DNA from 3 places in the Pseudoalteromonas sp. L23 genome. Region 1 is predicted to be linked to each of the others. Evidence: predicted binding sites of a transcription regulator. Region 1 holds the regulator's gene; each other region holds the start of a gene.
What was found. Region 1 encodes FliA, which starts transcription of late flagellar genes. Its sites were predicted from a motif close to CTAAAGNTNNNNNNNNNNNNGCCGATA; they were not measured.
Positions count from the first base shown of each region.

Region 2: the regulator FliA is predicted to act here: its motif matches at 1,736-1,762, upstream of L3V43_RS03025 (DUF3530 family protein).
Region 3: the regulator FliA is predicted to act here: its motif matches at 2,082-2,108, upstream of L3V43_RS03795 (HAMP domain-containing methyl-accepting chemotaxis protein).

Region 1 covers NZ_JAKKCW010000009.1:96,228-100,489, forward strand. Annotated here, with positions in the region: gene L3V43_RS15435 (chemotaxis protein CheA) at 1-611, opposite strand, end outside; gene L3V43_RS15440 (protein phosphatase CheZ) at 625-1,401, opposite strand; gene cheY (chemotaxis response regulator CheY) at 1,422-1,805, opposite strand; gene L3V43_RS15450 (RNA polymerase sigma factor FliA) at 1,848-2,582, opposite strand; gene L3V43_RS15455 (MinD/ParA family protein) at 2,585-3,445, opposite strand; gene flhF (flagellar biosynthesis protein FlhF) at 3,438-4,262, opposite strand, start outside.
Region 2 covers NZ_JAKKCW010000001.1:664,673-668,934, forward strand. Annotated here, with positions in the region: gene L3V43_RS03015 (2OG-Fe(II) oxygenase family protein) at 10-699, shown strand; gene L3V43_RS03020 (DUF368 domain-containing protein) at 737-1,672, opposite strand; gene L3V43_RS03025 (DUF3530 family protein) at 1,793-2,638, shown strand; gene djlA (co-chaperone DjlA) at 2,648-3,493, opposite strand; gene murU (N-acetylmuramate alpha-1-phosphate uridylyltransferase MurU) at 3,483-4,175, opposite strand; gene L3V43_RS03040 (phosphotransferase) at 4,184-4,262, opposite strand, start outside.
Region 3 covers NZ_JAKKCW010000001.1:828,148-832,409, reverse strand. Annotated here, with positions in the region: gene phoR (phosphate regulon sensor histidine kinase PhoR) at 1-884, shown strand, start outside; gene L3V43_RS03800 (phosphate ABC transporter substrate-binding protein) at 962-1,930, shown strand; gene L3V43_RS03795 (HAMP domain-containing methyl-accepting chemotaxis protein) at 2,140-3,762, shown strand; gene L3V43_RS03790 (phosphate ABC transporter substrate-binding protein) at 4,096-4,262, opposite strand, start outside.

The sequences.
Region 1 (4,262 bases):
GGTTTAGCCGCCGGTGCGACAGCAGGCGCATTACCAGAGCCGTGTAACTCATCTAATAGATTTTCAAATTCTTCTTCTGTTATCTCATCAATGCTAGAGCCGCTATCATCGCCTGAATCTGCGTCCGCATCGAATAGAATATCATCCGCACTTAAATCTGGTACAACAGATTCTGGCTCTGAAACAGGTTCCTCAATCACTTCACTGACTTCGTCTTCAGATGCTGGTTGGCTGAGTTTATGGAGGGTTTCAAGCAACACAGGATCGGCAGCTTCGGGTTCCTCTCGGTTTTGAATACAAGCGAACATTTCGTTGATCGTATCCAAAGATTGCAAAATAACATCCATTAATTCTGACGTTACTTTTCGCTGCCCTTGTCTTAGTACATCAAACACGTTCTCTGCACCGTGACAGGCATCAACCAGTTCGGTCATACCGAGGAAGCCTGCTCCACCTTTAACAGTATGGAAGCCACGGAAAATCGCATTGAGAAGTTCTTTATCTTCGGGATTATTTTCTAGTTCAACAAGCTGTTCAGATAACAGTTCTAATATTTCGCCTGCTTCAACAAGAAAGTCCTGCAAGATATCTTCATCGACTTCAAAGCTCATACACACTCTCCAACTAGAAGCCTAAACTAGATAGCAAGTCATCGACTTCGTCTTGACCAGAAACCACGTCATCTCGCGATTCAGCGTCAATAATTGGACCTTCAGGTCCAGACAATTCATCACTGATAGTCTCAGTTGTTTTTATTTCGTTTTCATTCGCATTTTCTGCAACTGCAGGCGCTTCATCCGAAGTACCAAACACAGTTAGAAGGTGAATGAGACTATCTTCTACTTCTCTCACAAGCTCAATGACTCGACGGATGACCTGCCCAGTCAAATCCTGATAGTCTTGCGCCATCAGCACATTAGTCATTAAGCCTTGTAATTCGTCTGTACGTGTCTTTGAAGTCTGCATAAAGCTGTCGAGATCATGACACAGAGATTTAAACTCACCGAGTTGAATATCTCTGCTCATCAACCGATCCCAAGTAGGCTTTATTTGTGCTAACTCATCCGCAAGATTCTGCGCAAGAGGTAAGCTTTCTTCGACCGCGTCCATCGTTTTATTAGCAGCGCTTTCTGTCATTTCCATAACATAATTAAGACGCTGCTTGGCGTCAGGTATAGCCTCTGTCGTGAGATCTGAGAGTCGAGTATCCAGCTCAAAGTTCTTCAAGGACTCGTGTAATTGGCGAGTTAGCTTTCCAACTTCTGCAAATAACTCCGATTGCTCTTTGTTAGCAGCTTCTAAAATCAGCTGGTCAGCTTTTTCTTGTTCACCTTGCTCTAGTAGCTCAACAAGTTGCTTGGCTTGTTCAAGTGTAATTTGCGGCGCAGCATTTACAGACATAGGCCATATCCCCTTGCTGTTTAGCCTAGTCGCTCAAATACTTTTTCAAGCTTAGTCTTGAGCGTACCTGCAGTAAACGGTTTAACAATATATCCGTTCACCCCAGCTTGCGCTGCTGCAACAATTTGTTCTTTTTTCGCTTCTGCGGTAACCATCAACACTGGAATGTGCTTAAGCTTTTCATCTGCGCGTATTGCACGAAGCAGATCAATACCTTGCATGCCCGGCATGTTCCAATCAGTTACTACAAAGTCAAACTCCTGATTTTGTAGCATCGGAAGTGCTGTACTACCATCATCAGCTTCTTGAACATTGGTAAAGCCTAAATCTCTTAATAGGTTTTTGATTATTCTTCTCATAGTAGAGAAATCATCAACCACGAGAATCTTCATGTTCTTATCCAAAACTTCCTCCAGTGAGGTTCGAACCCAACTATTTTATGTACTCTAATTTATCCAGTCATTGATTTTAGCTTTGAGCTTTATCATTGCCTGACCGTGAATTTGGCTTACTCGAGATTCACTGACATCAAGGATGGCACCAATCTCTTTTAAATTCATTTCGTCGTTATAGTAAAGTGACAACACCAGAGCATCCCTTTCGGGTAGTGCTTTGATAGCATTTACTAAAGACTCGTTAAAACGTTCATTTTTAACGTTATTAAACGGTTTGTCTAGCGCAAAATCGCTGTTTGCTGGGGTTATCACATCTTCATCAACCCCTAGATCCTCAATGCCGATGACTTTACTTGCATTTACATCATGTAAAATATGATGGTACTCATCTAAAGATATATCAAGTTTTTCAGCGATTTCAGTGTCTTTTGGTTCGCGGCCAAGGAGAGATTCGAGCTCAGATATAGCTTCGGCTACCATTCTGCTGTTTTTATGTACGGACCGAGGGGCCCAATCTCCGCGACGGATTTCATCTAGCATTGCACCTCGGATGCGTATCCCCGCAAAGGTCTCGAAACTAGCGCCTTTAGTAGCATCGAAATTTTTAGATGCTTCAATCAATCCAATCATACCTGATTGAATTAGATCGTCGAGCTGCACACTTGCCGGAAGCCGAGCGATCAGGTGACATGCCACTTTTTTGACAAGTGGAGCATGCCTCTCGACCACTTTATGGATATGGTCAGAAGTTTGATATCCCGCAGCTCTGTTGACCGGAGAAGCCATAATCACCCGTTTACAAGTTGTTCAATGAAAAATTCTAGATGACCGGAAGGTTGATGAGGAATTGGCCATTTAACTGCCTTGGCAGCAAGTCCTTTAATTGCAACTGCTGCTGGAGAGCTCGGAAATAAATCCACGATTGCTCTTTGTCTACGAGAGGACTTACGCATGTTTTCGTCAAATGGTACTGTGGCCACTAATTCCAATGCTACATCAAGAAAACGGTCTGTAACTTTTGAAAGTTTAGCAAATAATTCTTGCCCTTCACGCATACTGCGGACCATATTGGCAACTATTTTAAAACGATAAACGCCATGCTCTCTGCTTAAAACTTTGATCAACGCATAAGCATCCGTAATAGAAGTCGGTTCATCACACACAACAACCATCACATCTTGTGCAGCTCGAGAGAAGCTCAGAACCATATCTGAGATACCAGCTGCGGTATCAACAATTAAAACATCAAATTGAGTGTTAAGCTCGCTAAATGCGCGAATAAGTCCAGCATGCTCTGCGGGAGTCAACTCCACCATGCTTTGAGAACCCGAAGTAGCTGGCACAATTTTGATACCAGCGGGACCTTCTACGAGAATCTCATCTAGTTCACATTCACCCGACAACACATGTGAAAGGTTCTTTTCTACTCGGAGCCCTAACATCACATCACAGTTTGCCAAGCCCAAGTCCGCATCTAAAACGAGAACTCGCTGTCCTTGTTGGCCCATAGCGATGGCAGTATTGAGCGAGACATTGGTTTTACCCACCCCACCTTTACCACCGGTCACGGCTATTACTTTTACACCCTGGTTGCTATTTTGACTCATTCTACGCAGGCCACTTGCTTGATCTAAAACTGTGTTAATCATACATTCCTACTGACTCTGACGCTACAGGTACACGTCGAGAGTGCTGTGCTTTTATTCTTTTTAAATACAATTGCTCAGCCTTTTTTACTAGCTTTTGAGCATTTGCTACGCGAATGTCTTCTGGCACTCGCTGACCGTTGGTAAGATACCCTATTGGCAAGCGATTTTGAATCGCTATGCTAATTATCTCACCTAAACTTAGACTTTCATCAAGTTTTGTGAAAATACAGCCACTTAAATTTACTTTTTTGAAGTGTCTTACTGTTTCTTGTAACACATTCATCTGTGCTGTCGCACTCAACACTAAATAGCTACGAATATCTACTCTCGCGCTACGCATAAGTGTATTTAACTGTTCAGTTAAGCGCAAATCTCTTTGACTCATTCCCGCCGTATCTATTAATACTAGACGCTTATTGCGTAAATGATAAAGCACTTCTGCAAGTTCATTTGCATCTTTAACTTGTTTAACCGGACAACCGATGATTCTACCATAGGTAGCTAGTTGCTCGTAAGCGCCAATTCTATAGGTATCGGTGGTTATTAGCGCCACTTTATCTGCACCGTATTTTTGTGCGCCTAATGCCGCTAATTTTGCAACCGTTGTGGTTTTGCCAACACCTGTTGGACCAACCATTGCAAATACGCCACCTTGACGAAGAATATCATTGTTGGTGGTGTGCATTTGGTTAATTACCATATTCAACAGCGCGTCCCAAGCTTCTTTACGAGACACATCATCAGGGATAAAACATGCCATTTGCTCTGCAACGTCTTTGTCTATGCCCATTCCTTCCAGACGATCTACAAGGCACGC
Region 2 (4,262 bases), on a different contig from region 1:
TAGGTATTTATGCTTCAACTTTCGCAGCAACAACAAATTGAATTACAGCAAAAATTGAGCAACGAAGGCTTTGCACGGATTGAAAATATTCTAGACGATACAAACGCTCAACAACTACATGAGTGCCTCTGTAACCTAGACTACCAACTCGCACTTTTTCATAACGGGACAGCAAAATCAGTCAAAGACAGTGATATTCTTGCCTTAACACCGCAAGAGCAGCAAGCCTTGCTCGAAGATATACATAGCTATGCATCACGTGGCGTTGGTTTTATGTATGGCCGCCACTCCATAGAATCGACGAGCCCTGAGGCGCTGAAAAAGCTCTACAATAACCTCAATAGTAGCGCTGTACAGTCCTGCTTTTCCGCGATATCTGGACAGAACATTATCCGTACCTCTGCCCAAGCAACACGATTTATTGGTGGTCAGTATTTAACGCGACATAATGATATTGTTGAAGCTGAGGGCCGGGTTTATGCCTATGTACTTAGCCTAAGCAAAAGTTGGCACCCTGACTGGGGCGGGCTACTGCAGTTTTTTGAACGTGATGGCACACCCACTAAAAGTTATGCACCTAAGTTCAATTCACTGGTGGTTTTTGATGTAAGTAAAATTCATTCTGTGACTTACGTCGCGCCATTTACAAAAGCGCCGCGACTTTCTGTGACTGGGTGGTTTAGAACAATAGACACGTAAGCTCAACACGTATCTATTGTTCTAGATGTCTATGTTATTAATATTTTTCGCTTATCTTTTCAATGGTTAAGATCAGCGCAAGGCCTGCAATGGCAAGCGCAATACATGCCAACGTATTCGGGTCTTGACCATACAGCGTACTGTATTGTGCTGGCAAAATATTGGCCTGACTCAATGGCTTTTCTATACCACTGGAATTCACGTAAGTCGTAAGCACTTGTTTCCAAGGCCACAATAAATTAAGCGAGCCAAGTAAAAAGCCAGCTAGTAGCGAAAACGTTACTTGTTGATAGTGCGCCAATAGCCAGCTGAGTAGGCGCGAAAACGACATTAACCCCACAATACAACCTAGTAAGAATAGACTCACTAAGCCAAATTCAAGCTGGTTCACCGCACTGAGTACATGGCCATACATACCCAATAACAGTAGAATAAAGCTCCCTGAGATCCCAGGTAAGATCATCGCGCAAATGGCAATAGCACCTGAGATAAAAAACATCCAATGAGATGCTTGCGCTTCAGCTGGTGAAAGAGAAGTAATAGCAAAGGCCACGACAGCACCAACTACGCAGGCGATAATATTTTGGCCGTTCCAATGAGAGACCTGTTTTGCAACATAAATAAAAGAAGCGACGATAAGACCAAAGAAAAATGACCATACCAGTGTTTGGTGTGCTTCCAATAAATAAGTGATCACCTTCGCCAAAGACGCTGCACTGATGAGCAAACCAGAAAATACCGCCAGTAAAAAGCTACCATCAATGTACTGCCACGTTGCTTTTAGGCCGTCACGGCGCAATGTGCTCAAAGCCTGTAAGTTCACACTTTTGATGGCATTTAAAAAGCGTGCATAGATGCCGGTAATAAAAGCAATGGTGCCGCCAGAAACGCCTGGGACAACATCCGCAGCTCCCATTCCGGCCCCTTTTAAAAACATAAAGAGATAGTCTCGTTTGCTATCTTTATACTGCACAAATTTCTCCTTTCATTTCCACTGCCGAGCAGTTTAACTTAAAACGCTAAAAAATAGCGACAGCTAAAGCTTTCACTTAACTGGTCGATAACCAATTATGATATTTTACGCGCTTGTACCATGATCATCAGAACGCTTTTATTACTTGTTACCACTTTACCCGCGACGACTTTTGCAGCAGAACATATTGACGCAGCACCACTTGGTTCTCTTTATCAGCAAGACGCTAATCGCTTCTACGAGCCATCGCAACTGATGAAACTGGAAAGCGAAAACGAAAGCTTTTATGTATTTCATCAAGAATATATGGCAGCTGCTCGTGAAGGCATCGTGATCTTATTACCAGACATGCAAACTCCGCCCCTCAATAACAGCGGCATAAGCTTTCTTGCAAAGCGCTTAAGCGATGATGGCTACGACACCTATACCCTTACTCCGCCGGACCTTTCTTATGCACCAAGTCTGCTAGAGCAAGACATCGCGCTCCCCGATGCTGAAAAACCGGCTCAGCAAACGCTTGCACCCATTTCAGAATCTAATCTCGACGAATATAAAATGGCCCTGATCAGCCGCTTTGAGGTGCTTTACAACACCCTGTCCATGACTCAAACAGAAAAGTTGGTGGTTGTCGCATTTGGTAATAGCGCAGGTTTATTCGGTGAGCACTTAGCTACTCTGCCCAAACTACGTATCGATGCCTTTGCCGTTGTTAGCCCACAACTGCCTAATGCAACGCGGCAAAAGCACTTAGCATCCAACCTTTCTCTGATAAGCCCTGCTTTACTGGATGTTTACTACAGTTTTGACAATCCTATTGTGGTCGACAATACGCCGGACAGAGCGCGCTGGGCGAGAAAAAACAGTAAATTTGATTATCGCCAACGGGAGCTTTTTGGAGAAAAAACCGATCCACTCCAACATCAAAGGCTCAGAAAGGAGTTACTCGGCTTTTTACGCGTCTTATAGTGTTTCAAGTTAGCTCTTTTTTAAATATTCATAGGCAGACTGAATATCTTGGCTTTTACGCTTTGCAACTTCCATCATATGCTTAGGTAATCCCTGAGACACCAATTTGTCAGGGTGATGCTGCGACATCAGTTTGCGGTAAGCTTTTTTGATATCACGCTCATTTGCCTCTTCACTCAATCCCAGTACAGCCAAAGCTTTAGCACGGCTTAAGCCATTATCTTGTGATGCTGGTTGACGGCCGCCATGTTGCTGGTATTGATGTTGCGATCTCCCCGACGCCTGTGAGCGGCGAAACTCAAATTCTGCTTGGTAGCGTTTTAGCAGGAATAAAAAGTGTGTTTCTGCAAAGCCTAAATACTTGCTCACCTGTTTAAGTAAGGCCTTCTCCGCATCAGACACATGACCATCACAAAATGCCATTTGAATTTGAATCTCTAAAAACAGCTGCCTCAAGTCATAGCGTCTGGCAAAAGCTTCTTTAAAATCGGTAACCGCTTCTTTTATCGAAAAGTCACTGCTTTTTCCCGCAGTAAACGCATGTTGTGCTTCTTTTCGCTCTTCACCCTGCAAGCCCATTTCGCTCATAAATGCAGACGCAGCTTGAATGTGGATTTCGCTGACTCGACCATTAGACTTCGCAATATGTCCCATCACAGAAAAACAGCTGGAAAAGAACAAGGCTTGGCGCTCATGCAGATCTTCACCTTTCATGAAACCTTGAAAGCCACCGACTTTATCAAAATCCTGACGCAAACTTTTATCAAATAAATGGCCGAGATAAAACCCTAAAATAGCGCCTAACCAACGACCAAATAAAAAGCCGAAAATTGTGCCTAATAATTTACCCCACATCGCTATACCCTAACTTTTCGTTGATCATTTTTAGTCGCTCTGGCGTGCCGATGTCGTCCCATGCGCCCAAATACAGTTCAGTAGAAACTTTATGCTGCTCAAGCCCACTGCGCAGCAACGGCCCTAGTTTTATAAAGCCAGCCCCAAGCTCGGTAAAAAAACTTTGGTGATATTTGCCAATACCAGACAAGGTATACTTTTGCTGATTGAGCGGCTGATGGGCAAGGCAAAAATCGCCTTCAGGATTATGTTCAGGGTTTTCTACCAACACAATGTGCGCCTCGCAATGGCCCTCTGCTGTGCTTCCGAGCTGTAACTGCACTAAGCTGCTGACATCATAGTCCGTAAAAATATCGCCATTGAGTACAATAAAGCTGTCATCCTGTTCACATAACATCGGCAGTGCTTGAATGATTCCACCTGCGGTTTCTAATCCCCCCTCAGGTTCATCACTGTACTCAATATTGACACCGAAGTGACTACCATTGCCGAAATAGTCTTTTATCACCTGACCTTGCCATGCAAGATTTATCACGATATCGCAGATCCCAGCCGCTTTTAAACGCTCGATATGATGCTCAAGTAGTGGCTTTCCTGCGACGTTAAGCATAGGTTTTGGTTGGTTAGCGGTCAGTGGCATCATGCGTTTACCACGACCAGCAGATAAAATTATCGCTTTCATTGTTACTTCTATTTAGTGCCTAATTTGGCCTGCGCTTGAGGCATTATGTCATTCTCCAGCCAGCTTGCAAGCCACTGAAATTCTTTA
Region 3 (4,262 bases), on a different contig from region 1:
ATCCTAAATTTGTAAAATACATGCATGAACATCGCTTTGATGAAGCATTAGAGCTTGAGACCGGACTTGCACATGAGCAAGTGTTGGAAATACGAGTCATGCCGTATGCCGAGCAGCTTATGCTAGTGGCGCGTGATGTTAGCCGACTAAAGCAACTAGAGCAAATGCGCAAAGACTTTGTCGCAAATGTATCTCATGAGCTAAGGACGCCGCTAACCGTCATGGCTGGCTATCTAGAGATGATGGATAGCGATAATATGCCACCCCCCGCAATGTGGGCTAAAGCACATGGTACTATGATAGATCAGTGTAAACGGATGGATAGTCTGGTAAATCAACTTCTTTCCTTGTCTCGAATCGAAGGGGCGAGAAAGCAAGACAATGACAAAGCCGTGAATATTCCTGCCATGCTTGATCTTATTTATACCGAAGCGAAGTCACTTAATCAGGAAAAGGGCCATGAGCTCGTTTTTGACATTGATCCGACTTTGGATATCAAAGGGGCTGGGGATGAGTTACGCAGTGCTTACTCAAATTTAATTTTTAATGCTATTCATTACACTAAACCCGGTGGGCACATTCGTGTACGTTGGTATTTAGAAAACGACTTGCCGACCTTTAGTGTCGTCGATAATGGCGATGGTATCGCGCCTGAACACATTAACCGACTAACTGAACGTTTTTACCGTGTGGATAAAGCACGAAGCCGAAAAACAGGCGGCTCGGGCCTTGGTTTAGCAATTACTAAGCATGTGTTGTCTCGTCATGACTCAGCTTTACATATTGAAAGCAAAGTGGGTGAAGGCTCTCGCTTTTGGTTTGCTTTCCCCAAACAAAAGCGAATTTTTATGACAAATGATGAAAGTCATAAAAGTGTAATTTAAGAGTAATTTTATTGTCATTTTATCGCTGCACAATGAGCTGCGTAAAATAACTGGGACCAACAACTGGAGTGACCCCAATGAAATTTAAAAGCTTAGTTGCCGCAATGGGTGTGGCTATTACTACATTAGTTTCTACTCAAGTATCTGCTTTAGACGAAAAGTTACCAGAGTATAATAAAACCAGCGGTATCTCAGGAAACTTCTCTTCTGTAGGTTCTGATACGCTTGCCAACATGATGACGTTTTGGGCAGAAGAATATAAAAGAATTTACCCTAACGTAAATATCCAAATCCAAGCTGCTGGTTCTTCTACTGCGCCACCTGCACTAACGGAAGCAACGGCAAACTTCGGCCCAATGAGCCGTAAGATGAAATCAAAAGAAATCGAAGCTTTTGAAAAGCGTTATGGTTATAAGCCAACAGAAATCCGCGTAGCAATTGATGCGCTCGCAGTATTTGTACACAAAGATAACCCAATTGAAGGCTTAACAATTGAACAGGTTGATTCAATCTTCTCTTCAACGCGCAAGTGTGGTTCGGCAGCACAGGCAAATCGCTGGAGTGATGTTGGTCTAACGGGTGATTGGGCAGCAAAAGATATTCAGCTTTATGGTCGTAACTCAGTATCTGGTACTTATGGTTACTTCAAGAAAAAAGCACTGTGTAAAGGTGACTTCCGCAATAATGTTAACGAGCAGCCAGGTTCTGCGTCTGTAGTACAGTCTATCTCGTCTTCAGTGAATGCGATTGGTTATTCTGGTATCGGTTATAAAACGTCAGGCGTACGTACCGTACCATTAGCGAAAAAAGGCACGAACTACGTTGATGCAACATTAGAAAATGTGGCACAGGGCAAATACCCACTGTCTCGCTTCCTATACCTATATGTGAACAAGCACCCTAATAAAGAATTAGCACCTATCGAGGCTGAATTCTTGAAGATGGTGTTGTCTAAAGAAGGTCAAAAGATCGTTGAGAAAGATGGTTACGTTCCTCTTTCTAGCGAAATGGCGACACGTGAATTGAAAAAGTTAGGTTTACTTTAATCAATTACTCAACCCGCTAATTACTTGTTGTTATTGATGCCGCTCGTTGAGCGGCATTTTTTATTTTCACACTTCTATGTTCCCAGATTGAATAATTTGTTTAAATCTTCATCCTCAGGCGGCAAAAAAGCTGGAAATATTCTATATTTAGTTAAAATTTATAATAAATCAGTCGATAATGAACTCGTCTTACTTCAAAAGGTGTATATATGAGTCTAGGTACTGCTTTTGCTGATCTTAGTATCACCAAAAAGATCCACGCAATTACGCTCGTTGCGGTTGTCGCTTTTGTGGTTATCGTGTTTGTTAATTACAACGCTATTAGTTCTAACCAAAGGGCCTTAAATGAATTAGAGGAGCAGACATACAAAATTCTTAACCTCGCCACAGAAAACGCAAATAAGCTGCAGAATTTAGATGAGCTATTCACTCAAGCTGTAACCTTCGGGGATGCTGAATTATTAGATAAAGCAAAAGAATATCAACAGCAAATCCAAGCTAACTTGCAAAAAATTGAGTCGGTACAAAGTGGCTTTATGCCCTCAGATAATAGCGATGAACTTACGCAGTACGGCAAAATTGCGCAACAAATTGCTGGAGGAATGATAGATGGTACAGCTGATTTTTCTCGTATCCAAGAAGATGCCAAAAAGAAAACTGAAATCTACGAAGGCTTAGTCGCAGATTTTACCAAGGCTAAAACGAACGCGAATGATCGTTTTGTTGAATTACTTCAAAATACCGAAGAGCGCTCAGCAAACGCGCTCACGATAATGTTGATTGTGGCCGTTATTTCTTTACTTGTGCTGGTTTTCTTAGCGGTTATGATCGCAAGAGGTATAGGCAACTCAGCTAAGGATGCGGCGCAAAATCTGAAACTATTAGCGCAAGGGCAGGGCTCTTTGTCCACCACGCTCAATGTGCGCTCTCACGATGAAATTGGCCAGGTATCCATAAACTTTAATGAATTTGTCGGGTTACTAAAAGGGGCTGTTGTTGAGGTGATGAGTGTCGTCGAACCTTTGATGAAAGACTCAAGTCGCCTTATTCAGGGGATGGAAAAAGCTGAGGGGGCAACGAATCAACAAACGCATGACGCGGAAGTAGTACGTCAATCTATGGAAGAAATGCGGTTAAGTGTGGGTGATATCTCTCATTCAGCGTCACAAGCTTCTGATGCTGCTCAGCTGGCCGAACAAGAAGTTGAGCAGAGTAAGCGCCAAATTCAGGTGTCAGTTAACGAATCACAAGCGTTAAGTGAAGAAATTAATCACGCAGCAGAGACGATCAATAAGCTAGCTGATGATACACAGAACGTGACGCAAATCTTAAATGTGATCACATCGATTGCAGAGCAAACCAATTTACTTGCCTTGAATGCTGCGATTGAGGCGGCTCGTGCAGGTGAGCAAGGTCGAGGTTTTGCGGTGGTTGCTGATGAAGTCCGCGAATTAGCCTCAAGAACAGCAAAGTCGACCAATGAGATAAGAGAACTTTTAAATGTGCTAACAGAAGCAGCAAATCAAGCGGTGAAAGCAATGACAAGTGCAAGCAGTATGGCAATTAATAATGCTGAAGCTGCTGCACAAACTGGGCAGTCGATTGAGCAGATAGCAGCACAAATCTTGTCAATTAATAGCATGAATGGTCAAATTGCTGCGGCAACGGAGGAACAGACCTCGGTAGCCGCTATGGTAGTAAACAATGTGACATCTATGCACCAGTCTTTCCAAGACACAATGCAAGCGTTGAATGAAGTACAAGACGTTGCTGAGAATCTCCATGTACTGTCCGACAACTTGAAAGATGCAACCTCAAAATTTAGAGTCTAATGCTTTAATTTTTAAACGATAAATAAAAACAGCCACATTAAGTGGCTGTTTTTATTTGATAAGGAATATTAGGGCCTGTTTATCTTTCAAGTTTGCTTTTGCAGCAGTTTGATTGGTATTTATACAAGGCAGAGCCTGCGTAGCATAGTCATTCTATGTGAGTCAGGCGAGAACACAGTAGAAATGCCAATCAAGCGCTGCCCTTTGGGTTCACCTGAGTGCGCTTTGTTCATTGTTGCTCAACTTTTGCCTAGATCACTAGGCGGCAAGTCGGGCGTCGCGACCAAAACCCACTCAGAAGAACAAAAATCAAACAGCAAAGGTCAACAGGCCCTAGTATTTACCAATCACTTTGACGGCACCGGTTACTTTAGTAGCATCGATATAACCAATTGCGTCTGCATTGCTCGAAACAAAATCGATTACCGCTTGATCGCTATCTAGCTTCTTCGGAGGTGTTCCCTTACCGGTGAATACTAATTTAGACCAATGGGCATTTA